DNA from 4 places in the Methylorubrum sp. B1-46 genome. Region 2 is predicted to be linked to each of the others. Evidence: riboswitches for the same ligand, from Rfam matches in the RefSeq annotation. Region 2 holds a riboswitch; each other region holds the start of a gene.
The links. Region 2 has a riboswitch for cobalamin ahead of LPC10_RS07705 (CbtB-domain containing protein). Riboswitches for the same ligand answer to the same signal wherever they lie in the genome.
Positions count from the first base shown of each region.

Region 1: linked by a shared signal. The riboswitch ahead of LPC10_RS00640 (hypothetical protein) and the one ahead of LPC10_RS07705 (CbtB-domain containing protein) in region 2 are both predicted to bind cobalamin.
Region 3: linked by a shared signal. The riboswitch ahead of LPC10_RS01470 (TonB-dependent siderophore receptor) and the one ahead of LPC10_RS07705 (CbtB-domain containing protein) in region 2 are both predicted to bind cobalamin.
Region 4: linked by a shared signal. The riboswitch ahead of LPC10_RS05695 (TonB-dependent siderophore receptor) and the one ahead of LPC10_RS07705 (CbtB-domain containing protein) in region 2 are both predicted to bind cobalamin.

Region 1 is NZ_CP088247.1:117,360-125,204, reverse strand. Features, by position in the region: gene shc (squalene--hopene cyclase) at 1-1,163, shown strand, start outside; gene LPC10_RS00655 (polyprenyl synthetase family protein) at 1,255-2,184, shown strand; gene LPC10_RS00650 (hypothetical protein) at 2,618-2,818, opposite strand; partial or broken gene LPC10_RS00645 (TonB-dependent receptor domain-containing protein) at 2,863-3,604, opposite strand; cobalamin riboswitch at 4,263-4,473, shown strand; gene LPC10_RS00640 (hypothetical protein) at 4,573-5,358, shown strand; gene LPC10_RS00635 (TonB-dependent receptor) at 5,358-7,544, shown strand; gene LPC10_RS00630 (ABC transporter substrate-binding protein) at 7,545-7,845, shown strand, end outside.
Region 2 is NZ_CP088247.1:1,639,548-1,647,392, forward strand. Features, by position in the region: gene cobW (cobalamin biosynthesis protein CobW) at 1-574, opposite strand, end outside; gene LPC10_RS07695 (DUF1636 domain-containing protein) at 578-970, opposite strand; gene LPC10_RS07700 (CbtA family protein) at 963-1,739, opposite strand; gene LPC10_RS07705 (CbtB-domain containing protein) at 1,769-1,948, opposite strand; cobalamin riboswitch at 1,988-2,188, opposite strand; gene cobU (bifunctional adenosylcobinamide kinase/adenosylcobinamide-phosphate guanylyltransferase) at 2,255-2,788, shown strand; gene cobO (cob(I)yrinic acid a,c-diamide adenosyltransferase) at 2,789-3,391, shown strand; gene LPC10_RS07720 (methyl-accepting chemotaxis protein) at 3,795-5,948, opposite strand; gene LPC10_RS07725 (IS5 family transposase) at 6,265-7,074, opposite strand; gene LPC10_RS07730 (transcriptional regulator) at 7,160-7,573, shown strand; gene fae (formaldehyde-activating enzyme) at 7,560-7,845, opposite strand, start outside.
Region 3 is NZ_CP088247.1:297,280-305,124, reverse strand. Features, by position in the region: gene LPC10_RS01495 (hypothetical protein) at 1-151, opposite strand, end outside; gene LPC10_RS01490 (gamma carbonic anhydrase family protein) at 636-1,178, shown strand; gene LPC10_RS01485 (molybdopterin cofactor-binding domain-containing protein) at 1,321-3,546, opposite strand; gene LPC10_RS01480 ((2Fe-2S)-binding protein) at 3,561-4,031, opposite strand; gene LPC10_RS01475 (hypothetical protein) at 4,168-4,764, shown strand; cobalamin riboswitch at 4,899-5,096, shown strand; gene LPC10_RS01470 (TonB-dependent siderophore receptor) at 5,219-7,435, shown strand; gene LPC10_RS01465 (PepSY domain-containing protein) at 7,516-7,845, shown strand, end outside.
Region 4 is NZ_CP088247.1:1,174,149-1,181,993, forward strand. Features, by position in the region: gene urtA (urea ABC transporter substrate-binding protein) at 157-1,398, shown strand; gene LPC10_RS05690 (DUF1624 domain-containing protein) at 1,474-2,634, opposite strand; gene LPC10_RS05695 (TonB-dependent siderophore receptor) at 2,634-4,844, opposite strand; cobalamin riboswitch at 4,950-5,158, opposite strand; gene LPC10_RS05700 (DUF2778 domain-containing protein) at 5,495-6,652, shown strand; gene LPC10_RS05705 (nuclear transport factor 2 family protein) at 6,771-7,139, opposite strand; gene LPC10_RS05710 (OsmC family protein) at 7,169-7,612, opposite strand.

The sequences.
Region 1 (7,845 bases), 1.5 Mb from region 2:
GCGAGGACGGGCTCGGCGCGATCTACCCGGCCATGGCCTACGCGCTGATGATGTACGACGTGCTCGGCTATCCCGAGGACGATCCACGCTGCGTCACGATCTGGAGAGCCATAGAGAAGCTTCTCGTCGAAAAGGACGACGAGGTCTTCTGCCAGCCTTGCGTCTCGCCTGTCTGGGACACCAGCCTCTCCGGACATGCCATGATCGAGGCCCTGCGCACTGGCGGCGTTGAGGCGCAGAGAGACCTGAATGCGGCCTGCGACTGGCTGGCGGCGCGGCAGATCACGAAGGTTCGCGGTGACTGGACCGCGATGCGACCCGAGGCCGAGCCCGGCGGCTGGGCCTTCCAGTATGGCAATGACCACTACCCCGACGTGGACGACACGGCAGTCGTCGGCATGCTGCTCCACCGCAACGGCCGACCCGAGCACACGGAGGCAGTCGAGAGGGCACGGCGCTGGATCGTCGGCATGCAGAGCCGGAGTGGCGGCTGGGGCGCCTTCGACGCTGAGAACGACCGCGAGTTCCTCAACCACATCCCGTTCGCCGACCATGGCGCGCTGCTCGACCCGCCGACCGCCGACGTCACCGGCCGCTGCATCTCCTTCCTGTCCCAGCTCGGACACGAGGGGGACCGTCCGGTCATCGAGCGCGCGCTGGCTTATCTGCGCGCCGAGCAGGAGGCGAACGGCAGCTGGTACGGCCGTTGGGGTACCAACTATATCTATGGCACTTGGTCGGTGTTATGCGCCCTCAACGCCGCGGGCGTGCCACACGGTGATCCGATGGTGAGCCGCGCGGTGGACTGGCTCGTCTCGATCCAGCGCAAGGACGGTGGCTGGGGCGAGGACCAGCGGAGCTATGACCTCGGCCGTTACGTCGAGAACGCCGAGAGCCTGCCCTCGCAGACGGCTTGGGCGATGCTCGGACTGATGGCAGTTGGGCAAGCCGACCACCCGGCGGTGCTGCGCGGGGCGGCTTACCTTCAGCATACGCAAGGAGCGGATGGCGAGTGGCAGGAGCAGGCCTACAACGCGGTTGGCTTTCCGCGGGTGTTCTACCTCAGGTATCACGGCTACCGGTTGTTCTTCCCCCTCCTTGCCCTGTCCCGCTTGCAGAATTTGCAACGTGGCAACAGCCGCGAGGTCAGCTTCGGCTTCTGAGTTCCGCGGACTGTATAATGTAAACCGAGAAGTTGCTGTTGGGTGCCTATGACCCTGCGTATCAAGAAATTATCAAGAGAGTTTCCACCAAATGGCTGACAACTTCGAGATGGAGTTTGTTTGCAGGCACGCGGCGACCAAGCAGGCAGTTGAAGCATTCTTGGCTAAGCATCTCTGCGATGAGGCTGATCCCGGCGAGATGGCTAGGGCGCCACGTCTAATGGAAGCGATGCGCTATGCCGTATTTGGCCGAGGCAAGCGTCTCCGGTCATTCCTCACCATCGAAACCGCACGAATGCTCGGCGGCTCTGAAGTACTGGCGCTCGCGACGGGAGCGGGGGTCGAACTTGCACACTGTTACAGCCTCGTCCACGATGACCTTCCGGCGCTGGACGACGATGACATGCACCGCGGCAAACCCGCCGTTCATAGGGCGTTCGACGAAGCAACGGCAATCCTCGCTGGTAACGCACTTCAAGCCCTTGCGTTCGAGGTGATTGCCGACCCACGCTGGCAACCCAACCCGGCGATCCGGGCAGAGCTCGTGCTGGGACTTGCCCGGGCGTCCGGACCCGGTGGCATGATCGGCGGTCAACTGCTCGATCTCTCAGCAGAGGGGCGCTTTGGTGCAGCCGACATGGATATAGACGGGACCCTACGGATGCAGACCATGAAGACTGGTATGCTCCTGGCCTTCTCGGTCGAGGCCGGTGCGCTGATTGGGGGAGCCGACTTTCACGAGCGCGACGCCCTTCAGCGCTATGGCAGGGCACTCGGACAAGCCGTCCAGATTGCCGATGATATCCTGGATCGGGTGGCCACTCCGGAGGTAGTCGGCAAAGCTACGAGCAAGGACAGGGGCCTAAAGAGGGCCTCGCTGGCCGACTGCCTCGATTTCGATAGAGCCCAGGCCGAGTGTTACCGTCTCGTTGCCATCTGTGATGAGGCCGTTTCGCAGTGGAACGAGGCCGCCGCAGTACTGCGCCAAGCAGCCCGCTTCGCAGTTGCGCGCAAGGCGTAGCTGTGGAAGCTCGACACTCTTTCGCAGTTGAATTGCCGCGGGCGCCTATGATTCAGTACACTGGTATTGAACCTTGGCTTCTGAAGTGCAAGGCGATGGAAGCCCTAGCATTACAGTTGCATTTTCTTTTTGAGATGCGCCTGTCGAGCGGCAGCTACGTGGGCACGCCGCAAAGCTGTGCGCCGGTGCGGTCGAGCGAGTAGAAATAGGCTGTAGAACTCGACCTGGGGGCTCGGTACATGGCATGAGGTCCGTGGCCTGAAGGATCAGGGAACGGTGATCGATCCGGCGGCGGGAGGCGCGCGTGCGCCGGCTCCAGTTACTGGAGGGCCGCGGGGACAGGCGAAGACCTCAGGGCGCCAGGTCACTGCAATGGCCTTACGAGCAGGCCAGATGAACGGCACCGACGACACGGGCGGGACCGAGGCGAAGCTCAGGGCGTGGGTGACGAGGCAGCAATCCGGGTGCCCATACGAGGGGGCGCCTTAAACGGCCCCTCGCTGCTGCCCGCATCCTGCTGGCAGAGGACGTGCGCGGGGTCGCGGGAGGCCACGAGGCTCGCGCGACCGAGCACCGCCTGCCGCGTAAGCGCGAACCGGGCAGCCACCGCGATGGCCGCACGCCAGGCACGCATCAAGAGACCCTGCCACGCCACCGGCGCTGCGCTGCTTGAGGGCATCAGAAGGACAGCCGTATGCCGCCGACGAAGTTGCGCGGAGCACCCGCGAACACCGGACCGGTGGTGTTGGCCAGGACGCCCGCTCCGTTCTGTAGGCCGGAAACGGCGCTGATCGAGTTGGCGAGGTTCTGGGCCGAGGCGATGTAGCTCCTGTCGAAGACGTTCTGCGCCTCGACGAACAGGTTCAGCCGCTTGGCGTAGCCGACGAGCTCCTTCGTGTAGTGAACGTTCAGGTTCACGATGGCGTAGCCGGGCGCCTTCAGCAGGTTGGCGTTGTCGATGAAGAGGTCGTCCTGGAACACCGTTTCCACGTAGCCGCCCAGGCCCGCCAGGGGGCCAGTGGCCTCCTCGTAGCCCACGCGCGCCAGGAGCTGGTGAGCGGGCACGCCGGGGATGTGATTGCCCGCCCGGTCGAAGCGTCGGGTCAGGCTGCCGGCGCTGAGCTGCTCGACGTACCTCGTGTAGATCTGGTCGTCGAAGGTATAAGCGGCGGTCGCCCGCCAGCCAGGCGCGAAGGCCCAGTCCGCCCCAACCTCGACACCGCGATGCTCGGAGGCCGGCGCCGGGCGACTGCGTGACGAGCTCGTTGTGGAAGAACTCGTAGAAGCCGGTCACGCTGAAGCGGACGCCGGGTAGCGGCGTCCTGTCGACGCCGACATCGAAACCGAGGTTTTCCTGAGTCTGAAGCTGTCCGTTGTTGCCTGGCACACCGGCGGAGGTGACGGTGAGGTTCGAGGCCGAGGGTGTGGCGTAGCCGGTGGCGACCCGCCCCCGGAACTGCCACTCGGTGTCGGGCCGGTAGAAGGGAAAGCTCGGGCGCGACGTTCAGGAAGCTGCGGTCGATGTTGGCCAGCGTGGTGGTGACGCCGCCTGCAGCCGGGAAGCCGTAGGTGATGTTCCGGCCGTTGATCGTCGTGTTCTCGGCGCTGATGCCGGCTACCGCAATCCACCGCTGAGTTCGTGCTCCCGATTCATACATTCCACAGCAACGGCGCTGTCCATATGCGAGCGACCGCTGAGCATCGGATTCGGCGCTTGACAAGAACGCAATGTTATAACATTACATAAATCTGAACTGGGCCCGAACGCGCTACCCGCTCTGTCGATCGAGAGACACGTGCCGCGGCGATGTGCAAACCGGCTCGACACCTGTGTGCGAGGTATCCAGGGGTGCGATTGCCCTCTTCAAGAGTGCCGATGCTGCCCCGTCCGCCTGAAGCTCCTCCATGCACAAAGACTGCCAGCCTGGCGCTGAGAAGGTGAGCTTCGCTTTTTCTGTGTTGCTGGCCACATCTGCTCGTGAGTGGAGCTGCCGCATACGATATCAAGTAAATTGGCTCGGCGAATTAGATCAACATGAGATAGTTTTCTGGCGGTTGACAACCTTCACGCCGCTTGGTCTATGAGCTGCGATCAAGGTTCTCGCCATCCGATATGGCGAGCTAAGAGGGAATCCGGTGCGGCGCTTGCGCCCAAACCGGAGCTGCCCCCGCAACTGTAAGCGGCGAGTCATCCGTCGATCTGCGTCACTGGTGAGAGATCACCGGGAAGGCCAGACGGGTGGCGGCGACCTGTGAGCCAGGAGACCTGCCTTGACCGTGAAATGTCTCGTGGGCGGGGTGTCCCAACGGGCCGCATGAACGCACGTTGCGGCAGCCGCGACGTCGGCTTGCGCCCACGGTCCCCCGTCAAGGTTCGGGGAAGGACCGATGGAACTGAGTTGCACAATCATACGACCCTTCAGCGTTGCGCCGCCTGAAGCGAGCGAGGTCGGCGTCGATCCTCTCGAACTCTACGCGGTCGGCATCGACACATCCGACTACGTCGCGCATGTCGCACCGCTTGTTCGAGCGGCAGTGCCGCGCATTGGTGACCTGCTTGATGTCGGAGCCGGGGGTGGGCAGCTCGGCCAAGCCGTGCGCGATCCGCTTGCCGCCTGGATCGCCGTCGAGCCGAACATAGGGATGCAGCAGCGCCTGCGGGCGCTCGTGCCGCCGCCGCACCTTCTGCCAGTGGGGTGGCAACAAGCCGATCTGCCCAAAGGATCCGCAGACACCGTGCTGGCCGCCAATATCGCTGCCCCGCTCACGGATGCGGGCGTGTTCTTGCGTCAGTGCCGCGCTTGGGCCCGCAGCAATGTCATCTGGCTGGTTCCGGCACAGCGTGGCCCACGAGGGCTTTGCCTTGCCGGCTGTCTGCCGTCTGCCTGGCACGGTGAAGACGAGACGCCGGGCATCGACGTCGTTCTACGCAACCTGCCGCCATGTGATCAGCCATCCATCGCGGCGCGAGCAGAGTGGACCTTCAGCGCCGTCGTTCGAGACTTGGAGCGGACTTCCGGGCACCTTGCCGACCGCCTCGGTTGGGCCCTCGATGACGGCCGCCGACGCGAGCTTTACGAACATCTTTCAGCCCAAGCCGTGCCCGTGCCTGGCGGACACCGCCTCTCCGTTCCCCGAGCTTCCGCCCTCCTCGTGTGGAGGACCGCCTCGTGATGCCTCGCGCCATTTTCCCTCTCGTGCTCCTCCTTGCCGGCAGCACGCACTCAGTCTCCGCGATGGCACAGGAAGGCACCCCCGTCGTCGGCAGCGCCGCGGTGAGCCTCGATGAGCTCGTGGTGACCGCTACCGGCCGGCCCGAGCCGCGCTCCGAGATCGCCGGCACCGTCCAAGTCATCGACCGTACGACGATCGAGAACACCACCGCCAAATCGGTGACCGATCTGCTGGCCGAGAACGCCGTCGGCTTCTTCTCGGAATGGACGCCGGGCCAGACCTCGATCAACATCCGCGGCGGTGCCACCGACGGCCAAGGCAAGGACTTCCGCAGTCAGGTCCTCGTCCTCATGAACGGCCGCCGGGCTGGTACGGCGAACCTCTCCAAGCTTTCCATCGCCGATGTCGAGCGGATCGAGATCGTGCGCGGGCCCTCCTCGGTGATCTACGGCAGCCAGAACATCGGCGGCGTCATCAACATCATCCTGAAGACCGGCCGCACGGCGCCCGGCCCCCTTGTCGAGGGCATCGGCGGCGTCTGGGGGCTGGCGCAGGGACGTGCGCAGACCGGTGGGGTCGTCGGTCCGTTCGACTACTATCTCGGCCTCTCGGGGGCCAAGCGCGACGACTACTATGCCGGTTCGGGCGACCGGATGGCCAATACTCAGTGGAACCGGATGGGCATCACCGGCGCGCTCGGCTTCCAGATCGACCCGAACCAGCGACTCGATTCCACGCTTCGCACGGACGGCATTTACGGGGTCGGCTTCCGCGGTTCCGGTGGCAACCTCTACAGCCGAGACAACCGGATCAACGGTTCGTTCGATGCGAGCTATACCGGCCGCACCGATGACGGGCGCGCGAGCCTGTTCGCGCAGTTCTACAGCGTCACCGACGAGGACCGTTTCAAATGGGCCTCGCCGGTCCAGCGCGGCGGAACCGGGCTCCCTGTGCCGGGGACGCAGGCGGATTTCAACTCGCGCTACCTCGACATCCTCGGCACCCGCTTCCAGCCACGCGTGAGCCTGTTTGCAGGCAACGATCTGCTTCTCGGCTGGGATTGGGAGACGAGCCGGCTGCGCTCCGATCGCTTCCGCGTGGGCGTGCCCGGCAACCCGTTGGCCCAGGTCTCGCCGCAGGACAACAACCAGACCGACCAGTTCCACGCCCTCTACGTCGAGGACACCCAGCGCCTGTTCGACGACCGGGTGACGCTGCGGGCCGGCATCCGCCAGACCTACGGCACCACGAGCTTCGATCCGACGCCGTTCCTCGCCGGACAGATCACCGGATCGCGCCCCTACGAGGCCACGACCTACTCCGTCGGCGCGACCTACCGAGCAACCGACTGGGCCGCCTTCCGCGTCGGCGCCTCGTCGGGCTTCCGGGCGCCGACCGCCACTGAGATCGCCGCCGACTTCAACACGCTGGGCGGCGGGCGCGTCTTCGGCAATGCGAACATCCGGCCCGAGACGAGCGAGCAGATCGAGATCGGCACCACCCTGACGAACGGGGTCTCGCGCCTCGATGTGGCTTTGTTCCAGAACATCATCTCGGACCGCATCATCACCCGCTCGCGCGGGCCCAACAGCAACACCTCGGACTACGTGAACAACGCGGGCGACGTGGTTATCCGCGGCATCGAGGTTCAGTACGAGACGGACATGATACGCACCCTCGGCTGGGAGCCGGGCATCTGGCGCTGGCGGGCTTACGCCAACGGCAACTACAACTTCGACATGAAGGACGAGGGCGCCGTCAGCGTCGCCACCGCCAACACGCGCCGGGTCGAGCGCGTCTACGAGTACCAGCTCGCCCTCGGCACTCGCTTCGGTCAGACCGACATCCCCTATCCCTGGACGATCCAGGTTCAGGGGGTGCTCAACGGTCCGGTCTGGTACAACACGGAGGAGAACCTGCTCGTGCCCGCGGCCGAGCCCTACCGCGAGTACATCTGGCGCAAGGATCCCTTCGTCCTCGTCAACATACGCGGTGAGGTGGACCTGCTGCCGGGAGTGAAGCTGTTCGCGCAGGTGCGCAACTTGTTCGACGTGAACTACCACCCGCTCTTCATCGCCATCGCTGGGCAGCAGCCGACCCTGGCCGACCTGCGTCTTTACAACGGCGGAGGCGGCACCTCCGCACCCGGTCGGGATCTGCAACTCGGCCTGCAGGCGCGCTTCTGAATGCGCGTGGCGATCATCGGGGCTCTCGCCGGACTGACTGCGGCCAGTCCGGCTATGGCCGAGCCAATCCGGCTGACCGATGCCCTCGGTCGGGCCGTGGAGCTGCCGGCAGCCCCGCGGCGGGTCGTGACGATCTTCTCCTCGAACACGGAGTTGGTGGCGGTCCTTGGTCTCACGGACCGCATCGTCGGCATCGACGCCTTCACCCGCTACCCGCCCGAAGCCGCAAACAAACCCGTCGTCGGCGGTCGCCTCGGCTTCTCGGTCGATGCCGTTGTGGCGCAGAACCCGGACCTCGTGC
Region 2 (7,845 bases):
CCTCGTCGAGCAGATCGGATTTGTTGAGCACCACGAGATCGGCGCAGAGGATCTGGTCCTCGAACACCTCCTCCAGCGGATTGTCGTGATCGACCGATTGGTCCGCCGCGCGCTGGTTGGCGAGCGCGTTCGGGTCTTCGGCGAACAGGCCCGAGGCGACCGCCGGGCCGTCCACCACCGCGATCACGCCGTCCACGGTCACCCGCGAGCGGATCGCCGGCCACTGGAAGGCCTGGACCAGGGGCTTGGGCAGCGCGAGGCCGGAGGTCTCGATCAGGATGTGCTCCGGCGGCTCGGGCCGGTCGAGAAGCTTTGTCAGCGCCGGCACGAAGTCGTCGGCGACCGTGCAGCAGATGCAGCCGTTGGGCAGCTCCACCACCGAATCCTCGTTGCAGCCCTCGATGCCGCAGGCGGCGAGAAACGAGCCGTCGAAGCCGAGATCGCCGAACTCGTTGACGATGATGGCGAGCCGGCGCCCGCCCGCATTCTCCACCGTGTGGCGCACGAGCGTCGTCTTGCCGGCGCCGAGGAAGCCGGTGACGATGGTGCAGGGGATCTTGTCGACGAGGCTCATGGGTCAGCGCGTCCGGTTCAGCGGCGGGATGCGGGCGACGACGCCCTTGCGGAACGCCTCCGGCCGCTCGCGCCAGGGCACGACGCCGTCGGGCGTCTCGAGGTAGCGGCGCAGGCCCGCGAGCAATGTGCGGGCCGAGGTCTCGGGATCTTCCAGGGCGTCGAAATCGCCGTAGACGTAGGTCCAGCGGTTCGGTGAGACGACGGCCACCGTGCAGGGCCGCTTGCAGACCGAGAGGCACTCGGCCCCCTCGATCGTCAGGCCCGGCACCGGTTCGCGTTCGGCCTCCGCCCGCAGCGCGGCCAGAAGCTTGGCCCCGGCGCGCGGCTCGGACGTGTCACCCGCCGCGCGGCAGGTGATGCAGACGGACAGGGTCGCGCTGTCGGGATCAGGCATGGGCGCGGGCGCCCGCCTCGCGGCCGAACAGCCTCCAGGCCCAGCCATAAGTGAGTCCGATCACCGCCCAGAACACGAAGCCGATGGCGAGCGAGCGCGCGGCGAACTGTGCGGCCGCGGCCGGCGGCACCTGCGAGGAGACGGTGTCGACCGATTGCGGCGCCCCGGCAAGGTGCGGCGCGACGATGAGGACGAGGCCGCCCAGGATCGTCAGCGGCACCCGCCGCACAGCGATCAGGTAGAGGCCGAGCCCTGTGGCGACCACCGTCATCAGCCACCACGACTGGCGCAGCACGAGCGGCGCCGCGCCCATGCCGGGCAGTTCCGGCGGCAAACCGATGGCGGGGGCGAGCGCCACCGCGAGGAAGCCCGCCACGCCGACGACGAGCCCGCTCTGCGGCGTCGGCTCACGGCGCAGAGCCAGCATCACCGCCGCCAGCAGCAGCGCGTAGCCGACACCGCCGACCAGCGTGGCCAGCCCGGTGAAAGCCATCCGCTGCAGGCCGGGCGCGGGCTGCCACTCGTCGGCCTTGTCATGGTCGTGACCGGCCCCGCCGTGGGCATGCTGCGAGGGTGCATGGGCCGGGACGATCAGGGACGCGAAGGGCGCGGAATCGCGGGAAGGCGCGAGGGCGGCATGCGCGCCCTCGCCCTCGTAGGTCTCCGCCTGAAGGATCAGCGGGGAGGTCAGCGCGAGCTGAAGGCCCGTCGCGACGACGGACGCGAGGAAGCCGGCGACGAGCGCCGCCGACAGCAATCGGGAAATCATGGAACCGCTTTGAGCCGCTGGAACGCGGATCAGTGGCAGGGGAAGTTCTGCGCGTGGCGGAAATCGTGCGCCGCGTTGTGCAGCACGGAGGCCGGGGCGAAGCCCGCCACGAAGACGAGACCGAGGCCGAGGAAGGCGGCAACGAGAAGCGCGCGGGCGCCCTCGGCGGAGCGGGCGGTGGCCTGGGTGTGAAGGGTCGCAGTCGTCATCGGGTCACGGGCTCCGGCCGCCCCACCGGCGGCGTTCGAGAACAAAAATCGTCGGACGGCAGGTCTCCTGGCTCGCGGCTGGTCTCGCGCCTGCCGCCTTCCCGGATCACCCGGTGGCTCGTGGCAGGAACTCGCCGCTTACAGTTGCGGGGGCAGCCGCGGAATCGAGGTTTCGGCAAAACCTCTCACCGCATTCCCTTTTCACCCCGTTGCCGGGGCACCGTCACCCGCCGCTTGTAACGCGGAGCGGCGGGCCTTGCAAAGCGCCATTGCGTGAACGGGCAGGCTCGGTGCAAACCGGCGGCCATGACGGATGCGGCGCCCGACCGGATGACGCTGGTGCTCGGCGGCGCGCGCTCGGGCAAGAGCGCCTATGCGGAGCGGCTGATCGAGGCTTGCCCCGCCCCCTGGCTCTACATCGCCACGGCGCAAGCCTGGGACGACGAGATGCGCGCCCGGATCGGCGAGCACCGGGCGCGGCGCTCGGATTCCTGGCACACCCTCGACGTGCCGACGGCCCTGCCGGAAGCGATTGCCGCCGCGACTGGACCGGTGCTGGTCGATTGCCTCACGCTCTGGCTCACCAACCTGCTCTTGGCCGAGGCCGATCTCGATGCGGCGACCGAGGCGCTGGCGCGGACCTGCGCCGCGGCACCGGGCCCGCTGGTGCTGGTGGCCAGCGAGGTCGGCCTCGGCATCGTGCCGGACAACGCGCTCGCCCGCCGTTTCCGCGATGCGGCCGGGCGGCTGCACCAGCGGCTGGCGCGCGAGGCCGACCGCGTCGTCCTCACGGTTGCCGGCCTGCCCCTGACGGTCAAACCCTCACGCGAGACTCCTTAGATGACCGAAGACGACGCGCGTCACCGCGAGAAGATGGCCAAGCGCAAGGCGGTGCAGGACGCCGAGGTTGCTTCCAAGAAGATCGAGAAGGGCCTGCTCATCGTCCATACCGGCCCCGGCAAGGGCAAGACGACGGCCGCGCTCGGCCTCGTGCTGCGGATGCTCGGGCGCGGGCACCGGGTCGGCGTGGTGCAGTTCATCAAGGGCGCCTGGGACACCGGCGAGGCCCGCGCGCTGAAGAACTTCGGTGACCAGATCGCATGGCACGCGCTCGGCGAGGGCTTCACCTGGGAGACGCAGGACAAGGCCCGCGACATCGCCGCCTGCCGCAACGCCTGGGAGACCGCCCGCGCGCTGATGGCGGACGAGACGATCCGTCTTCTCGTCCTCGACGAGTTGAACATCGCGCTACGCTACGATTACCTCGATCTCAACGCGGTGCTGGCCGACCTCGCCGCCCGACGCCCCGACCTCCACGTCGTCGTCACCGGCCGCAACGCCAAGCCGGCCCTGATCGAAGCCGCCGACCTCGTCACCGAGATGGGCAGCGTGAAGCACCATTTTTCCGCGGGGGTGAAAGCGCAGGAGGGGATCGAGTTCTAAGGTTGCGCGCGATTCCAGGCCAAAGCCAATCATACCGAATCCGGTTAATCCCTTCGGTAGGGCTGTCCCCCGTCATCCGGGGCCGCGCAGCGGAAGCCGGGATCCACCCGTGATGCGGGAGGCCCGGCGCCTGCGAGGCCAGTCGTGGATTCCGGGTTCGCCTGCGGCGCCCCGGAATGACGAAGGTCAACGCAAGGTCGAACTCTCCAAGCGGAAACAGTATCAGATCGACGTTGAAGGGCTGCTAAGTGGAAAGCAGCCCTTCCAGCTGGCCAGGACATTTTGGCGAAAAGCGCTTGCCTATTCTTCGCGCATTGATTCCCAAGTTTTTGGATAATATATTTGATCTGCAACCATGATGTGTCGTTGCAGATTTCTGTAGTGCGCCAAGCCTTTGCCTGAACTAGGCTGCGCGGACGTTCGCGAGAAACTGCTCCATTTCGACGCGTAGCGCATTGGATTGCCCTGCCAGGCCATTGGCGGCTGATGCAACGGCCTGAGCGGCGTGCCCGGCGCCCTCCGCCTCCTGCGCGACCTCGGCGATGTTCGTGGTCACCTCCGAGGTGCCAGCCGAGGCCTGAGCCATGCTTCGCACGATCTCCTGCGTCGTTACACCCTGCTCCTCAATCGCGGTCGCGATGTTCGTGGTCACGCCGCTCATGGACTGGATCTGACGGGCGATATCCTGGATTGCCTTAGCAGCGCCCGTGGTCGCTGCCTGGATCGCAGCGACTTGCTGGCCGATCTCGTCGGTCGCACGGGTCGTTTGGCTCGCCAACTCCTTCACCTCCGCAGCAACAACCGCGAAGCCGCGTCCGGCCTCACCCGCGCGCGCCGCCTCGATCGTGGCATTGAGGGCAAGCAGGTTGGTCTGACTCGCAATGTTCGAGACGAGACCGACGACGTCCCCAATGCGGGTCGCCGCCTGGGCAAGAGCCGCCATCGTCTCCTCGGTGCACGAGGCTGCCTGCACGGCAGAAGCCGACATCCCGGCGGCCTGCTCTACTTGGCGGCCGATCTCCTCGACGGTCGCGCCGAGTTCCTCCGCCGCGGCCGCCACGGCATTGACGTTGTCGGCTGTCTGATGCGCTGCGCCAGCCACACTGGTCGAACGCTGTGCCGTTCCGGCAACCGCGTTTTGCATCGTGGCAGCCGAGCCCTGCAAGTCTGCGACCGCTTGTGCGACGCTGGTGACGATGCCCCCAACGGAGCGCTCAAACCTGTCCGCGAGGTCGCGCAGCAAGGAGCGGCGAGCCTGCTCCTCACGCAAACGCGCGGCCTCCGTGGTCTTGAGTTGCTCGGCCGCTTCTTCCAGTGACATGTCTCGGATTGTCACCACTGCTCGGGCGATGTCGCCGATCTCGTCGGAGCGCCGGCTGCCAGGAACCTCTGCCAGCGCCTGCCGGGCCGCGAGCGCCTTTAGAGCCCGGGTGAGCGCATCAAGAGGTGTGACGATCGACCGGGCGAACAGCAGGCCGAGGATAGCCGTGCCGACAAGTACCGCCAGTGCGATGAAGGCAAGTGTCCGCGACAGGGTCTGTACGGCACCGATTGCCTCGGCCTCCGCCTGCTCGGCCACGACCGTCCAGGGCGCGCCGAGCACCGACACGGCGGCGCTCGCTGCCATGTGAGTGCCATCGGCGCCCGGGTAGGTGAAACTGCCGCCCACAAGTTGGGCTGCTCCCAACCCGAGGTCCGATATAGGCGCGCCAGCCTTCACACTGGGGTTGAGCGGCGGGTTTGAGCGTAGGCGCCCATCTGTGCCGGTCGCCAAGATCTGCCCGGTCTCACCGAGCCCTGCACGCTTCGTCAGCGTCCGATCGAACAGCGCCGGGGTGACGCGCAGCGCGACGAAGCCGATCCGCTCCGCGGCCTGGGCCGTGCCCATGGCGACGTTGGCGCGCTTGGTCATCGCGCGGCCGATAAAGGCCGAGGGACCCGTGCCGACCGGGTATGACGCGAAATCCTCGAACGTGGTTGCTGCCGGATCCTGCCCCTTCAGACGTTCGACGAGACGGGCGAGGCCGGTTCCCTTGAGGTTCGGATCATCGAGCGACTTGGCAAAGTCTTCGCCTTTGGTCGTCGTGTAGACGATGCGGCCACTCTCATCGAGGAATATCAGGTCCGCATAACCTGGCTCGGCCACGATTCGGCGGGCTACCTCCTGCACCTTGGCGTGACGGCGCCCGTACATTGCTGTTGTCGGTGTGCTGTCGAGTGCAACCCGCGCCTCGACGGTTGCTGGCGATCGGAAAGCTTCGACGATCCCGGTGAAGTCGGGCTTGGCTGGGTCAAGGTTCTCGATGAGATCAGGGAAGTTCGAGACGATTTGGGGGTGTCCAGCTGCGGCCAGGAAATCTGCCTGCATGCGGTCCGCTACCAGCTCGATGCCGTCGCGCCGGGCCGCAGCTGCCAGTTCAAGGCGCGCACCTGCCGCCTCAATGAGGCCGGACTTAGCGGACGACCAACTGAAGCCGCCCATGGCCGCAGCGCTGATAAGGGCAAGACCGATTGTCGTTGCAGGCAGCCGGATCCCGAGCCGGGATGCGTTGATCATGGTGTTGCGTCTCGACGGCATACTCAAGAGATCGCTGGAATGCCCAGTCGACTCTTAACTTTCGTTTAAGTTGCATAAAATTACGCATCGCCTGCATAGATACATCACTGCTGAACGTTAGGCGCCGAATGCATAATCAGGCTGCGACTTTCCGGCCCTGCGAAATGACGCTCAGCCGTAGCGCGCAGTCTATCCGTAAGCCCAGTCCCAACTCAGCCCAGACCTTCAAGGACCTGATGCACACGCCTGAAGTACGGCCTCCTGATAGCGTAGGGAGGGCAGCTTAAGGTCGAAAGCGGCTAGGTCTTAGAGGCTGTTATGAACCGGCTACGAGTAGAGCAGCCTTCCTGAGCATGAGGCAGACGAAGGCGACGAGGTGCAGGTCTGCCAATGTGCTTGCATATCGCTCGTAGTCTTTGACGAGCCGGCGGAAGCGGGTGGCCCAGGCGAAGGAGCGCTCGACGACCCAGCGCCGGGGCAGCAGCACGAAGCCGCGCTTGGCCTCGGGCAGCTTCACGACTTCCAGGTCGATGCCGTGCTTGCGCGCGGCTGTGGCCGCCTTGTCGCCGGTGTAGCCCTGATCGACGAAGGCGATCTCGACGTGATCGTCAGTGACCGCCTGCACGGCCTTGGCCAGATGCTCGACCTGAGCACGGTCATCAGTGTTGGCTGGCGTGACGTGCAGAGCCAGAAGATGGCCGAGCGTGTCCACCGCCATGTGCAGCTTCGAGCCCTGCTTGCGCTTGGCCCCGTCGTAGCCGGCCCGCTCGCCGCTCTCGGGCGTCGCCCGCAGCGTGCGGCTGTCGAGGATGGCCGCCGAGGGCTCGGCCTTGCGCTCGGCCGCCAAGCGCAGAACGGCGCGAAGGTCCTCCGCCAGTTGCTCGAAGCAGCCCGCCGACAGCCAGCGTTGCGCCTGCTGGTAGACCGCCGCCCACGGCGGCAGGTCGTGGGGCATCCAGCGCCACGGCGCGCCTGTCTTCACCACGTAGCGCAACCCGTTGAACACTTCCCGCAACGGATGCGCGCGTTGGCCCGCATCCTCGCGCACCAGCGTCAGATACGGAGCGACCAACGCCCATTCGTCGTCGGACACATCGGACGGGTAGGCTTTCCGGGACTGGCTCATGACCCATCATCTGAGCCGCCCAGCCGATAGGTCCATAACAGCCTTTAGGGGCAAGCTAATTCAGTAGAGACCTTGAAAGCCAGCCATGGAGATCCGCCTGATCCGCATGGGTGTCGACCTGACCGAGGCGTTACGAGAAATCAGCCGGCTCCGTGGGCCCTGCGGGAACGCCGGAGGGCGACAAGCTCGATGTCCTGGCACGCCGGCGGGCGCCTATGAGCGGGCACAGCCTCTGGTGCCGGAGAGCGATCCCGTCGAGATCCTTCACTTCGCCATCGGCGAGAGGGGATGGTCACAGGCCGAGGGGGCCGGGCTTCTCGGCGCCCGCGCGCAGGCCTCCGAGATCCTGAACCGCAAACATCCGCTCAGCCTGGAACAGATCCGACGGATCGCGGAAGGCGTGGCAGCTGCCGATCGCCGCTCCGGCGAGACCGTATCGCCTCAAGCGGGACGCGGCCTGAGCCGCGTCCCTCACCCGTCGAGAATCAATACTCGATGATGTCTTCGAGCGCGTAGTGCTTCACCGTCTTGCGGTTGGCGATCAGCTCGTCGATCGTCGGCTCGCCCTTCATGGCGCGGGCGATGGCGAGCTTCGTCGCCTCGTAGTTGGTGCGGTAGAGATCCTTGCGGTCGAGGTTCTCGTCCTTGGCGCAGCGCTCGTCGAGCCAGATCGTGATGATCATGCACAGCTCGTCGAGCCCGTCCTTCGGCAGGATGCCCTCGATCACGCAATCGATGATCGCATCACCCGTGGCCGCCTGGACCACGCCG
Region 3 (7,845 bases), 1.3 Mb from region 2:
AATAGATCGCACGCGCGGCGACGATGGCTACCACCGCCGCCCAGAACAGGCCGACGCCGGTCCGCAAGGCAATCCGCGACGCCGTGGTGGGCTGTTCGTCGACCGCTTGAGCGACAGGTTCGCCGAAAGAATCGAATTGGACGGGACGCATGGCAACCAATGGATTGGCAGACGGCGGTTTGCGGATAGACCAGGATATGCCTTGAAAGATTGGTCGAGCCTAGCCCGGAAGCAATGGTGAGGTTTTTCGTATTTCCGGCGCCTTCGAGAGACTTCTTCTCTCGCTTGATCGCGAGGCAGAAGTTTTCTCCCAAGTCGATCACGACCCGGCTTCGCGCGGGCAACGACTCGCGGATGCCGACACTACCATCAGGTTCGAGACCCAATCGTCCACCGAGCGTTCCGGGATAGCGGCATACGCTCGCACCGGGACGTGCCCCGAGGCGGTCGCGCCGCCGTTCGAGACCGCGGATGCCGAGCGAGCGCCGCGTCCGCCCGCGCCTCGCCATCATCGCAAGGGGATTGGCTTGGGCACGGGCGTTGGCAGAACCCGCGACTTCCGTCCGGTTGATAGTGATATCCTGCGCCGCCCGCACCGGTCAGGTTGCGGCGAACACGGTTGGAAAGGACGGAGCATGGCGCTCTATCGCCTGGGCGAGCACGCCCCGCACGTCGCGGACGCGACCCGAATCTGGGTCGCGCCCGGCGCCCACGTCATCGGACGGGTACGGATCGGTCTCGACGTCGGCATCTGGTTCGGAGCGGTGATCCGCGGCGACAACGATCCGATCGAGATCGGTGACCGCACCAACATCCAGGACGGAGCGGTGCTGCACGCCGATCCCGGCTTTCCGCTCACGATCGGGGAGGGGGTGACCGTCGGGCACGGCGCCATTGTCCACGGCTGCACCATCGGCGCCGACACCCTGATCGGCATGGGCGCCACGGTGCTCAACGGCGCCCGCATCGGCCGAGGCTGCATCGTCGGCGCGAACGCCCTGGTCCGCGAGGGCGCCGAATTCCCGGACGGCAGCCTCATCGTCGGGGTGCCCGCCAAGGCCGTGCCGACCCGCGATATGGACATCACCGCGATGACGCGCATGGCGGCCGAGCAGTATGTCCGCAACGGCCAGCGCTTCCTGAAGGATTTGGAGCCCGTCGATCCGGGCCGTCTATGAGGCGCCTCATACCGATGTCCCGACCGGTCGAGGTGAACTGCGGCACCGTCTTGTCCCGGCCCCGAACGGATCACGTCGAGGCGAGCGCCTGCTGCGCGAGGCGACAGGCGCTCCGGGGCCGGCGGTGGCGGCCGCTGGCCCGTCAGCTCGCCTGCAGGGCCGCCTTCACCTTGGCCGGCGTGAACGGCACCGAGCGCAGGCGGACGCCCGACGCATCGAAGATCGCGTTCGACACCGCCGACGGAACGATGGCCGCCGAGGGCTCCCCCGCACCCCACGGCTTTTCGGTCGGTCGATCGATCAGGTCGATTACCACGTTGGGCACGTCGGGGAAGGTCAGGATCGGGTAGCTCGCCCAGTCGAGGCTGGTCACCGCGCCGCGGTCGAAGGTGACCTCCTCCAGCAGGACGCGGCTCACCGTCTGGATGACGTTGCCGTCGAGCTGGTTGCGCACGCCGTCCGGGTTGATGATCTGTCCGCAATCCTGAACCACGAAGAAGCGCGGCACGCGTACGCGCCCGGTGCGGCGATCGACTTCAACCTCGGCCACGCCGGCCACGTAGGTCCGGTTCAACTCGTACTTCACGTAGGAGATGCCACGGCCCCGCAGCACGTCGCCGGAGACGTCCCTGACCGGCGAGGGGCGAGCCTCCCATTGCGCGATCTCGGCGGCTCGCTTCAGCACCTCGATGCCGCGCGGATCCTTGAGCGCGCGCAGGCGATAGTCCAGCGGATCGATCCCCGCGGCCGCCGCGCACTCATCGAGGAAGGCCTCGTTGGCATAGGTATTCTGCATCCGCCCCGGCGTCCGGATCCACGATGGCCGGAACGGCGTCGTGGCCAGCCGGTGGCAGACGGTGCGCACATTCGGGAAGGCATAGGGCAGGGCCGAGTTCTGGATGATGTTGCCCGGCGACATCGCGGTCTCGTGCGGCAGGCCGGCGAGGTCGGCCGCCACCAGCGGCACGTTGCCGGCCGCGCCCTCCGGCACATGGAACTGCGAGGACCACGCGGCGACGTTGCCCTCGCCGTCGAGCCCCGCCTTCAGGTCGATCAGCGTCGGCGGTCCCTTCGGGTCCCAGCCGTGCTCGTCGGCGCGCGACCATTGCACCCGCACCGGCCGGCCGACCGCGCGGGCGAGCAGCGCCGCGTCGCCCGCCGCGTCCTCGTGGCCGTTGCGGCCATAGCAGCCCGACCCCTCGATGTAGATGCAGCGCACCGCCTCCGGCGCGAGACCGGTCATCGCCGCAAGCTGCTTGCGCAGCGCGTGCGTCATTTGCGAGGCGGTCCAGCAGGTGAGCAGCCCGTCCTTGAACTCGGCGATGGCGCAGGAGGGCCCGATCGAGCCATGGGTGTGGATGGCGAAGTCGTAGCTCGCTTCCAGAACGCGGGCGGCCCGCCCCAGAGCCGCCTCGGCATCGCCGGTGCTGCTGGTGACGTCGTCCTTCGTCACCTTCGTGGCGCGCACGTGCTGCCAGAGCTTGTCCTGTTCGGGCAGGCCCTCCCATCGCGACCATGTCGCCTTGAGCTGTCCGGCCGCCTTCACCGCCGCCCATTCCCGCTCGGCGACGACCGCGAGGAAGTTGCCCTGCCGGACGACGCGGATCAGGCCGGGAATTCCCGCGACCGAAGCCTCGTCCACGCCCTGCAGTTCCGCGCCGATGGCGGGCGGGCGGACCACGCGGGCATGCACCATGCCGGGCACGCGATAATCCTGCATGTAGGTGAAGCGGCCGGTGATCTTGTCGGGGATGTCGATCCGCGCCACCGAGGTGCCCACGAGGGCGAAGGCCGACGGGTCCTTGGTTTTGATAGCGGGATCGACCTTGAGGTCGAGGCGTCCGTCCTTGACGAGTTCGCCGTAGGTGACGCCCGCTCCGCCCGCCTTCGGCCGCACGGTGCCGTTCTCGCTCACCAGCGCGTCGGCGGATAGGCCGAGCCGTTCGCCGGCAAGCTGAAGGAGCCGGGCGCGGGCGGTCGCGGCCGCTTGTCGGATCTCGACGCCGCCCTTCTGGATCGAGAGGCTGCCGTAGGTCGGGCCCTGGTCGGGGGTGAGCGCGGTGTCGCCCTGCACGACCGTCACGCGGTCGAGGAGCAGGTCGAGCTCCTCCGCGGCGATCTGGGCCATCGCGGTCCTGATGCCGGTGCCGAGATCGACCTTGCCGGAGAAGATCGTGGCGCGGCCGTCGGCGCCGAGCGCCAGGAAGCTGTCGACTTGGTCCGGCGCGACCGGCTTCGAGAAGCCGTTGGTGGTCACCGGCGCGAAGACCGTCTGCGCGACGGCTCTGCCTCCGGAGAGCGAGAAGCCGACGACCAGGGCGCCGCCCTGGAGAAGCAGATTGCGGCGGGAGAGGGTGGGCGCGTTCATGGCGTCAGCCTCCCTCACAGCGTGCCGGCGGCGCGCTGAACAGCGCGCACGATCCGCAGATGAGTGCCGCATCGGCAGAGGTTCTGCGCCAGCGCCTGCCGGATCGCCGCCTCGTCGGGCTTCGGTGTCTTGTTAAGAAGGGCGGCCGACTGCATGATCATGCCGTTGATGCAGTAGCCACACTGCGCCGCCTGCTCCTCAATGAAGGCGGCCTGCACCGGGTGGAGCTTGTCGGGCCCGCCGAGGCCTTCGAGCGTCACGATCTTCGCCCCCGGCTTCAGGCCGGAGACCGGCGTGACGCAGGAGCGCACGGCCTGCCCGTCGATATGCACCGTGCAGGAACCGCACTGGCCCAGCCCGCAGCCGAAGCGCGGGCCGTGCAAGCCGAGATCGTCGCGCAGCACGTAGAGCAGCGGCGTTTCGGGGTCGTCCACGGTCACGGACGTCGCGCGCCCGTTCACGTCCAGCGACATCGGCTGCGCCATGGGGCGTCTCCCTGGAACCATTCTTATAGAGAGGGCCTATACCCAGCGCAGGGCCGGGGCAACGCGACTCCTTTGCGGCAACCCTCTCATCGCCGCGTGCGATCCCGATCCGGCCCGGCGTCATCAGGGAGGTTCCATGTCCCCGTCCGGCTCCTGCCGCTTCGCCCTCGCCGTCGCGCTCGTCCTCACAGCCGGCGGCGCCGGCGCCGCCGAACCGATCGCGGCGGACTGGCCGGAGCCCGCTCGCAAGGCCGCGGCAGCGATTGCGGAGAAGTACGGCCCGCCGCAGGAGCAGACGGCGACCCTGCTGATCTGGCACCGAAACGGGCCGTGGATCCGAACCGTGGTGCACAAGGTCGGGGCCGAGCACGACTTCCCGGCCAAGCACAGCGACGTTGTGGAACAAAGCCTGCCCTACAAGGTGCCGCTCAACCTCTTCAGCGCAGTGGCGACCTTCAACGGCAGCGTGATTCCGGATCGGACGCGGGGCACGCTTACGGCCTACGGCGCGGACGAGGCCGAGAACGTGCTGAGCCTGAATCTCGCCCGTGCTGTGGTGCGCGGCGAGCTGACGCCGGAACAGGCCCGCGAACAGCAGGTTGCGGCGACCCAGGAGCGGGCGGGAGGCAAGACGCCCGAACTCGCTGCGAAGCTGACGGTCGAGCCGCAGCAGCAGGGTGACGTCACGGACCCGGACACGGCGATGATCCTGCCGCCCGGCCGCAGTCGGTGACCGACGTCACCGATCCGCAGCCTCCCGCTGTCGAGGCGTTGCGGGCGAAGCCCGACCCAGCGACGGCTGCACCGTTAGCCACATCGATCGAACACCGAGTTCCATGATCGGAATTGACACTCCCTGCCGGCGCCGAATAGCTAGGCTTCGACGGTTCCCCTCGGGGATCAAAAGGGAACGCGGTGAGGACGTCAGTCCGATGCCGCGGCTGCCCCCGCAACTGTAAGCGGCGAGCCTTCCGCCACCATGTCACTGGGCAGCCTCGCCCGGGAAGACGGTGAGAGGGCAGCGACCCGCGAGCCAGGAGACCTGCCGTCAGTCGTGGTCACACGCGAAACGCGTCGGGCGGGGTGTCCTGACGGGTGTCGAAGGCGCGCCACTCCCGTGGGGAGATGCGGCCCGAGGCCTCGTTCGCGGTGACGTGCCACTGCCGTTGCCCGAGGCCGCTCGTCCCATGTCGTCCGTTGATCGCCCCCACTCGCCTGCCGAGTACCTGCCGGCCGCCCTGCTGCTCTCGGCCGGCGCCCTCATTCTGCATGCGACCTCCCTGGCGGCTCAGGACCGCACGGATGTTGCCAGCGAATCGCACGCCGTCGCTCTGGAGGAGCTTGCCGTGCAGGGAGCCGGATCCGGCACGCGGCTGCTGGCGCGGACGCCCTACACGGCGGCGCCGACCGGGCTCAATCTCACCGCGCCGAACCGCAGCGGCAGCCGTCTCGATCTCTCGCCGCTGCAGACGCCGGCCAGCATCGAGGTGATACCGGGCCAGAAGATCCGCGAGCGCGGTCAGGAAACCGTGCAGGAGGCGATCACCCAGAACGCGGCCGGCATCACGACGATCGGCGCGCCCGGCAACGGTCTGGGCGCCTACACCTCCCGCGGCTTTGCCGGTGTCAACTCGGTGATGCAGCTCTACGACGGCACCCGGCTCTATGTCGGCGCCGGAACGATCACCTATCCCTTCGACACATGGAACGTCGATCGGATCGAGGTGCTGCGCGGACCGGCCTCGGTCTTGTACGGGGACGGTGCCATCGGCGGCGTCATCAACGTCGTGCCCAAGAAGCCGACGGCCGTCCCGATCAACGCGGCTCGCGCCGCTCTCGGATCGGATGGCGTGAAGCGCCTCGCCTTCGACAGCGGCGGTCCAGTCGGCGAGAGCGTATTCTACCGCCTCAACGTCAGCGCCAATCAGGCCGATGGCTGGCTGCGCCAGAACGGCGATTTCGCCAATCTTGCGGTCTCGGGGGCCGTGCTCTTCCAGGCGACGCCCGACCTCGCCTTCACCCTGTCGCACGATTACGGCTACCAGGAGCCCCTGCGCTACTTCGGGACGCCGCTGATCGGTGGCCGGATCGATCCGCGAACTCGATTCAACAACTACAACGTCAACGACAGCCGCATCGTCTTCAAGGACAACTGGACACAGTTCAAGACCGAGTGGACGCCGACTGCCGACATCACGATCCGCAACACGGCCTACCGTCTCGTGTCGGATCGGCACTGGCGCAACGTCGAGACCTATGGCTTCGTGCCGAATACCGGCCTGATCCGCCGAACCAGCCCGATCGAGATCTTCCACGATCAGGAGCAGATCGGCAATCGCTTCGACGCCGCCTTCAAGGGCGAGCTGTTCGGCTTACGCAACGAATTTGTCGCCGGCTTCGACATCAACCACATCCGGTTCAAGCACACCAACAACGCGCCCTACCGCGGCGAGAGCAGCGTCGATCCGTTCGTCTTCAGCCCGGGCGTCTTCACCAGCCTTGATCCGACCACGCTCGGCTATCTCACGAGTTCCAATCAGTACTCGCTGTTTGCTGAGAATCGCCTCGTCCTATCCGATCAGCTCTCGCTGATCGCCGGCGCGCGCTACGATGCGCCCACCGTCCGCCGGGAGGATCCGCGCAATCCTTCGGCCGGCTTCACCAAGGATTTCAGCGCGGTGAGCTATCGCTTCGGTGCGGTCTACAACCCGACGCCCGACAGCGCGCTCTACGCAAGCTACGCCACCGCCGTCGATCCGGTGAACTCTCTCATCACGCTGACGCTGGCGCAGAAGGATTTCCAACTCTCGACCGGCGAGCAGATCGAGATCGGCTACAAGCAGTCGTTCTGGGAAGGCCGCGGCGAGTTCACCTTGGCCGGCTACCGGATCAAGAAGGACAACCTGCTGACGGTGGATCCGCTGCGCCCGTCCGTGTCGGTCCAGGTCGGCAGCCAATCCTCGCACGGCGTCGAGGCGTTCGCCTCGCTCGGCCTATGGGAGAATTGGCGGGTGGAGGGCAACATCGCCCTGCTGCATGCCCAGTACGACGATTTCCAGCAGGCCGTCGCCGGCGTCGCCGTCAACTTCGCCGGCAACCAGCCGGTCAACGTGCCCGAGCGCGTCGCCAATCTCTGGCTGAGCTGGGCGTTCGCGCCGCGATGGGAGGCGCGCGCCGGCGTGCAGTTCGTCGGCGAGACCTTCAGCGACTTCGCCAACACGGCCCGCCGGCCAGCCTATGAGGTCGTCAATGCGAGCGTGGATTACCGTGTGAGCGAGACCTCGCATTTCAGCCTGCGCGCCTACAACCTGCTCGACAAGGTCTACCCCGTGACGGGGAGTTCGGCGGCGTGGCTGCTGGGTCGGCCTCGCTCGGTCGAGGTCGCCTATAACATCGCCTTCTGAGGGCGCGTGTCGATGTGTTTCGCAAAAGGGGAGCGGCCCCGGCTCGGCAGTCGCAACGACCGGCGGCCGGTGGATCGATCATGAGGCGTGCGCTCCTCAAGCGCGGCAAGCGCTGGCTCTATCTCGCCCATCGCTGGCTCGGCATCCTCACCTGCCTCCTGTTCGTGACGTGGTTCGTGTCCGGCCTCGTCATGATGTATGTCGGCTTTCCCAGCTTGACCGAGGCGGAGCGACGTGGCGGCCTGCCGCGCCTCGCCTGGGACCGGGTGGTGGTGACGCCGAGCGAGGCACTCGAAGCCGCCGGCCAGACCCGCTTTCCGCGGGACCTGCGCCTTGCCATGCTCGATGGGGATCCGGTCTACCGCATCGTCGGTTGGGATGGCGGGCATGCGACGGTCTTGGCAAGCGGA
Region 4 (7,845 bases), 470 kb from region 2:
TGGCGAGAAATATGGGCAGGCCGCACAGCAATTCTCCTTGATGCGAATCGGTTTCCTGAGACGAAATACGAGCGGGGGTATCGGCCTCGTCTGGCGGCCATATGGCCGTCATTCGGGTCGATCGGCTGGATGACGTTCAAAGGATTTCGAGACAACATGCGCTCGCGTGACCGAAACGACGCCCACTTCCATCTCCGCCGTCGCCTTCTCCTCGGCCTTGCCGCCTCGCCGCTGCTCGGCGCCCTGCCGGGGCGCGCCTTCGCGCAGACCGGCGCGGGCGCGCTCGCCGTGACCGACAAGGAGGTGACTGTCGGCATCCTGCATTCGCTCACCGGTACCATGGCGATCTCCGAGACCGGGACGACGCAGGGCGAGAAACTCGCCATCGAGGAGATCAACGCGGCCGGCGGCGTGCTCGGCCGGCAGATCAAGATCATCCAGGAGGACGGCGCCTCCGACTGGCCGACCTTCGCCGAGAAGGCGCGCAAGCTCGTCGTCAACGATCACTGCGCAGCCGTGTTCGGCTGCATGACATCGGCCTCGCGCAAGGCGGTGCTGCCGGTCTTCGAGCAGTATAACGGCCTGCTGTACTATCCGACCTATTACGAGGGCCTGGAGCAGTCCAAGAACGTGATCTATACCGGCCAGGAGGCGACGCAGCAGACGCTGGCGGGCCTCGACTGGGTCGGCAAGGAGAAGGCTGCCAAATCCTTCTTCCTGGTCGGCTCGGACTACATCTGGCCACGCACCACCAACAAGATCGCCACCCGGCACATCACCAGCGTGCTGAAGGGCACGGTGGCGGGCGAGGAATACTTCCCGCTCGGCCACACCCAGTTCAACTCGGTCATCAACAAGATCAAGCTGAAGAAGCCGGACGTGATCTTCTCGACCGTCGTCGGCGGCTCGAACGTGGCGTTCTACAAGCAGCTCAAGGCGGCCGGCATCGATCTGAAGAAGCAGATCCTCGTCACCGTCTCCGTCACCGAGGACGAAGTGGACGGCATCGGCGGCGAGAACATCGCCGACGCTTATACCTGCATGAAGTACTTCCAGTCATTGAAGAACCCGGCCAACGAGAAGTTTGTCGCCGCCTTCAAGAAGCGCTGGGGCGAGAAGACGGTGATCGGCGATGCGACCCAGGCGGCTTACTTGAGTCCCTTCCTGTGGAAGGCAGCGGTGGAGAAGGCCGGCAGCTTCGAGATCGACCGGGTGATCGAGGCCTCGCCCGGCATCGAGATGAAGGATGCGCCGGAGGGCTTCGTGAAGATCCACGAGAACCACCATCTCTGGTCGAAGACCCGTGTGGCGCGGGCGCGCGCAGACGGCCAGTTCGACGTGGTCTACGAAAGCCCGGAGCTGATCGAGCCGAACCCCTTCCCGAAGGGGTATCAGTAACCTCAACCTGTCCCCTCTCCCCGCAGGCGGGGCGAGGGGATGCGCGCAACGCGGTCGCTCCCCGGATCTCGGCCTTTACAAGTAGCTCAACCCCGGCCACGCGCTGCGCCGCTTCAGCCGCACCATCCAGAGACAGGCCGGGTAGAGGGCGAGCGCGAAGGCCGCCGCGATCGGCCAGATCTGCCACGGCGCACCGGCCTCGATCCGGCCGGAGGCGCCGGCGAGGTCGAGGGCGGTGAGGCCGCCATAGACGAGACGCAGGGCCCAGAGATGGGCGAGATAGAAGAACAGCGGCGCCCCGCCGAACACGGCGAGCCAGCGCAGGCGCCGATCCGGCAGGCGCTCGAACAGCGCGAGCAGCAGCAGGCCGGGGCCGAGGGTGGCGAGCAGGAAATCGGCCGAGGGCGGATACTTGGTGAGGTTGATGAAGGACAGCGCGCGCGCGATCCCGTCCTTGCCCGCCTGCCAGGGATGCGGGTCGCCGTAACCGTTGAGGCCGCGCAGGATCAGGAACGCCGTCAGGCTCGCGAGCCCAAGGGTGACGAGGCGTCGGCGGCGCCGGGCTGGGTCGATACCGGATGCGTAGAGTGGCCCGAGCGCGTAGCCCGCCGCGATGACGCCGATCCAGGGCAAGACCGGATAGGAGGTGCGTGCCGCGCCCCAGGGCAGCGGGATCATCCCGCGCTGGTGCAGCACGGCCCACAGCGCGTAGCCCGGTTGATCGGGCGCGAGCACGACGCCGTCGAGGGCGTTGTGGCCGAGCATGATCGCCAGCGCGACGCCGATCAGAACCGGCCGCGGCAGCCAGAGCAGGAGGCCAAGCGCCACCATGCTGAGGCCGATCGCCCAGATCACCTGCAGGTAGAGGATCGGCGGCAGCGGGTTGAGGGTCCAGGCGAGGTTCACGAGCGTCACTTCGAGGACGATCAGGAACAGCCCGCGCTTGATCAGAAAGGCGGAGGTCGCCGCCCGGCTGCCGTGCTTCTGCCCGTAGAGGCTCGCCGCGAGCCCCGTCAGCAGCAGGAAGACCGGTGCACAGAAATGTGAGGCGGCCCGCGTCAGGAACAGGTCCGGCGGTGTCGCTGCGAGGTTGACCGGGTCGCTCACCTGGGCGTGCAGGTAGAAGAACTCGCGCACATGATCGACGAGCATCAGGAGCATCACGAGCCCACGCAGGGCATCGATGGCGCCGATGCGAGTGCGCGGAACCGGAGTTGCGCCCGACGGAGAGACCATCAGAACCGCACGCTCAGCGTGCCGGTGAAGCGGCGCGGCGAGCCGGGATAGACCCGGAAGCGGTTGAGCGAACTCTCGTAATACTCGGTGTCGAACACGTTCTCGACGTTCAGCCCGAAGCGGAAGTTCTCGTAACGGTAATAGGCCAGGGCATCGACGGCGATGTAGGCCGGCAGCGCGAAGCTGTTGACCGCGTCCGCCGGCCGGTCGCCGACGCCGCGCACGCCGCCGCCGAGGCCGAGCCCCTTCCACGGACCGGTCTGCACTTCGTGGACCGCGAGCAGACTGCCCGAGTGCCGCGGCACGTTGATGAGCGGCGAGCCCACCGGCAGCACGTTGTCCTTGGTCACGACCGCGTCGGCATAGACGTAGCCCGCGAGAATCTTGATCTCCGGCGTGATCTGGCCGGCGGCCGTCAACTCGAAGCCCTCGCTGCGCACTCCGCCGGCAGCGAGCGAGAAGGCCGTGTTGTTGGGGTCGGGCGTCAGCACGTTCTCCCGGTCGACCCGGAAGGCGGTGGCGGTCAGCGCCAGGGCGCCGCCGTAGAGGTCGATCTTGCTCCCGACCTCGTAGCCGATGCCGGTCTCCGGCGCGAATGGCCCGGAAAGCGCCACGGCGGCGGCATCGGGCCCGATATTGGGCCGGAAGCTCGTGCCGACATTGGCGAAGAGCGCGAGTTCCGGGGTCGGCTGGTAGACGAGGCCCGCTCGCGGGGTCGCCGCGAAGTAGGTTTGATCGACCTGGGAGCGCTCAGTGCGCTCACGGAACGACTGCTCGAAGAAGTCGAAGCGCACCCCGACGAGCGCCTTCCATTCCGGGCTCAAGGCGATCTGGTCCTGCGCGTAGAGGGCGGTGTTGGTGATCCGCTCCAAGTTGTTGCGCGGGATGGTGAGCGGCGGCAGCGGCTGGCCGTAGCGCGGATCGTAGATGTCGATGGCGTAGGGGCTCGTGCGGAAGTTCGAGCGCAGGTAGAGCACGCGGCTGTCGGTGCTCTCGCGCTCGAAGCCGAGCAGCATCGTGTGGCCGATGCCGGCGGTGTCGAAGCGCCCGACCACCTCCGCTTGGCCGATCGCCGTGTCCCAGCGGTAGTCGCGGAAGTTGCGGTCCCGCGAGACGGTGCGGTTATCGGCGGCGATGGCGCGGATCTCGGCGGATTCGCCCTCCAGCGTACCGGTGTTGAAGTGGGTGGCGAGCCGCATCTGCCAGTCGGCGTTGAAGCGGTGATCGACCCGCACCTGCATGGTGTTGTTGGTCTGGTAGGTGCTTTGGCCCGGTTCGCCGAGGAAGCGCGAGATCGGCAGGATTCCGAGCCGCCCGTTGAGGGCGATGACGCCGCGATCGAACACGATGCGGTTGCGCAGGAACTCGGTCTCGACGGTGATCCGGGTGTCCGGCGTGATCTGCCAGCTCAGGACGGGCGCGACGAGCAATCGGTCGCTGTCCACGAAATCGCGAAAACTCCCCTGGGCACCGGCGGCGAGGTTGAAGCGGTAGAGGACCGTGCCCTCCTCGTTCAGCGCGCCGCCGGAATCGACCGTGCCGCGGAACTGCCCGAACGAGCCCCACAGCCCACCCATCTCGACGAAGCGCTCGACGGTGGGCTGCTTGGTGATGATGTTGACGAGCCCGCCCGGATCGCTGCGCCCGAACAAGCCGCCGCCGGGGCCCTTCAGAACCTCGATGCGCTCGACGTTCTGCGTATCCGGCGGGGGCGGCGTGCCGCGGTTCAGGGGAAAGCCGTTCTTGTAGATCTCGGAGGTGGTGACGCCGCGGATGGCGTAGCTGAACACCGAGAGGCCGCCGAAATTGTTCTGCTGCGCCACGCCCGGCGTGTAGTTGAAGACACGGTCGACGCGGGTGGCGGTCAGATCCGTGATGACCTCACGCGGCGCCACGGTGACGACCTGGGGCACGTCGCGCTGGGGCGTGTCGGTCTTCGTGCTGCTCACCGCGCGGTCGGCGCGGTAGCCCGGTGTCGGACCGATCAGGCCGACCGTGCCGGCCGCCGCCGTCCGGCCGTCGGGCGCGCCGTTCCCGACGCCCTGGCCACGCCCCTCCCCCTCGACCGCCAATTCCTCCAGGGTCACCGCTTCCTGCGCCCGCGCCTGCGGGCCGGGCAGGCCGGCGCAGAGCAGGGCGGCCAGCATCCAGTGCGGGCGCCGGACCGGCCTCGCAACATCGGTGGCATTCAGGCTCGTCCGAACTCTCACAGGGCGCGCTCTGGCTGTGCGGGCGCGAGCCGGAGCGGATGCCGAACTGCGAGCGCATGGATACGCGCTCGCCGCTCAGGCACGCCGCCGGAACACCCCGCCCGGGGGACATCGTCACGCCAAGGCAGGTCTCCTGGCTCACGGGTCCGCGCCTCCGTCCCAGCCTTCCCGGTGCGGTGCACCAATGACCATTCCTGACGGGGCTCACCGCTCACAGTTGCGGGGGCAGCTTCGGCTTCGCCCGGACGGGCTTACCGAATTCCCTCTTAGCCCCCGAACCTGCATCCGGGGGAACCTTGACCGCAGCAACTTCGCTGCGCCGCGATGCAGGGTCAACAGGCCGCCCGATGAGATGTAACAACATTACACAACTTGTGACCCATGAGGCACACTGCCCTGCGCGGCAAACCGGAACGCCGGTGCATCGATGCCCCGCGACACCACTCGACCCTAAAAATCGTGATCGAGCGTTTTTTAGCGGGCAGGGCTACGGTTTAGGCAAGATTAACCAAGATCCCGTTCAATACGGAAAGGCTTAAGGTTGATCATTCCCTAATCGGCAAAGCCATCTCGATCGTCATTCTGGCACAGTTAAGCCGGAAACGACGGCGGGAGGCCGTGTGGGATCCGCGTTGTCGAGTACCGCCCGCATGGACATCGCCGAGCTCGTCCAGAGTCGCTCCGCCCGGCCCGTCGTCCGCCGTCGACGCGGGCAGCCCCTTGCCGCCCTCGCGCTCACCGCCCTCGGCGGCCTGGCGCTGGCCGGCCTGCTGCAGCCGCAGAATGCCGAGGAGCCCTTGCCGACGGAGACCGTGCAGGTGTCCGATGACGCCGGACAGGCGGAGAAGGCGCCGGCCGCACCGAGCGCCCTGGCCTCGATGTTCGACCCCGCGCCGGTTCTCGACACCGCCACTCGGGGTTTCGTCCCACAGGCCCCGAAGGCAATCGCCGTCCGGACGCCGGCGGCGCCCGAGCCGGCCGTGACCCTGGCCGCCCTCCCCGCGGCTGCGATGGCCGAGGTGCCGCCCGCCGCCGCACCGCGCCCGGCCGCGCCGGTGGCCCGCGTCGCGCTCACCGTGCCCCTGCCGGTGCGGCGCCCTGAGGAGTTCCGCTACGAACCGCGGATGCAGACTGCCCGCGCCGCCTCGAACTGGATGGCCTCGACGGCGCGTGCCTCCACCGAGCCGACCCGCAGCGTGTTCAGCGCCGCGGTGACCGACGACCGCTCGTTCTTCGAGAAGATGTTCGACCTGCCCGGCTCCTCGTCGCCCGCACCGGCCTCGAACAAGGCGATGGCCTATGCCGGGCTCGACAGCGGCGCGGTCGATTCGGCCGCACGGCGGCGGGTCGTGCCGGGTCCGGTCTCCGAGCCGGGCGTGGCCGTCTACGACATCAGCGCCGCGACCGTGACCCTGCCGAACGGCGAGGTGCTGGAGGCCCATTCCGGCCTCGGCGTCGCTCAGGACAACCCGGACTACGTCCACGTCCGGATGCGCGGCGCCACCCCGCCCGGCGTCTACGACCTGCGGGAGCGCGAGGCCCTGTTCCACGGGGTGCGGGCGATCCGCCTCAACCCGGTCGGCGGTTCGGCCGCCATCCACGGCCGCGATGGCATCCTCGCTCACACCTACATGCTGGGCCCGAGCGGCGCCTCGAACGGCTGCGTCGTGTTCAAGAACTACACCCGCTTCCTCCAGGCCTACCTGCGCGGCGAGGTTCGGCGCATGGTCGTGGTGCCCGGCACCGCCCCCGGCGTCTTCGCCAACCGGCGCAGCACCACGCCGCGCCGTTCGGCCTCCGCGGATTGAAGGATCCCAAGGGGATCATTCCTTTGGCTGAGCGCCGGGGTGGAACCCCGGCCTCCCTTCAACCAGGGCTCTGGCCTGGAACTTATGAAAAGGAGCCGTCCTTTCGAAACCCCTGACGTCAGCCCTTCGTGACCGGCTTGATCTTGAGCTGGTCGATCGCCCAGCGCCACGTGCCGTCCGGCTGCCGGCGGGCCGACTCGACCGAGAGCGCACCGTTCGGCAGCCGCGCGAAGGTGAGCGCGAGGTCGCCGTTGCGGATCGCCGGCAGCGTCTCGGGCTCGGGAAAGTCCGACTTGCGGGCCAGCAGATCCGTGTAGAAGCGGCGGATCTCGTCGTGCCCACTCGCCACGATGTCGCCCGCGGCGACCACAGCCTGCGGCTCGTACAGGGCGACCAGCCCCTCGGCATCGCCGGCATTGGCCCGCTCGTGGAAGAGCCGGGCCAGATCCTCGGGCTCGCGCGCCACGTCCCTCTCGTTCTCGCTCATCGTTGCTCCTCCCTATTCGTGAGACGTGTCTATTTCAGGCGGTTACCCTGCCCGTCCCGCACCGCGACCGCCACCGGAACCCCGGCCTTGACGCTCTCGGATACGGTGCAGAACTGCTCGAACTGAGCGAGAACCCGGTCGAGCCGGTCCATCGACTCGGCCGATGCGCCAAGGGCGATGTCGACCTCGATCCCGACGAGGCGCAGGCGACCTTCCGCGTTGCGGGCCACCCGCCCGATCGCCTCGGCGCTCACGCCGCCGCCCTCCTGCCGGTACTTGCCGAGCGCGAAGGCGAGGCTCGCGCACAGGCAATTGCTGACGGCAGCGATCAGCACCTGCTCCGGCGAGGGACCGGTGCCGCCGCCGATCGGCTCCGGCTCGTCGGTCATGAGCGGCACGAAGGCTTCGCCGAACTCGATCCGGAACGCGTAGGCCTCGATCTGCCGGATCTTGATGCTGTGCTTGCCCGACATTCCGGCCTCCTTGCCTCCCTATCAACCGCCCCGCCGCGATCTCGTTCGAGCCGCGCGGTGCGCCTTGACCTGCTATTCGTATCTGGTATACCAGATGCCAATCGATGAGCCACCGCAAAGAGCGGCCTCGATCTGGGACACCCGGAATTCGGGAGACCTGGGAAGCCAAGGAGGCAACGCCTGCCATGACCGAACGCGGCATCCTCGACAGCCATTGTTCCTCTCCGCTCGCC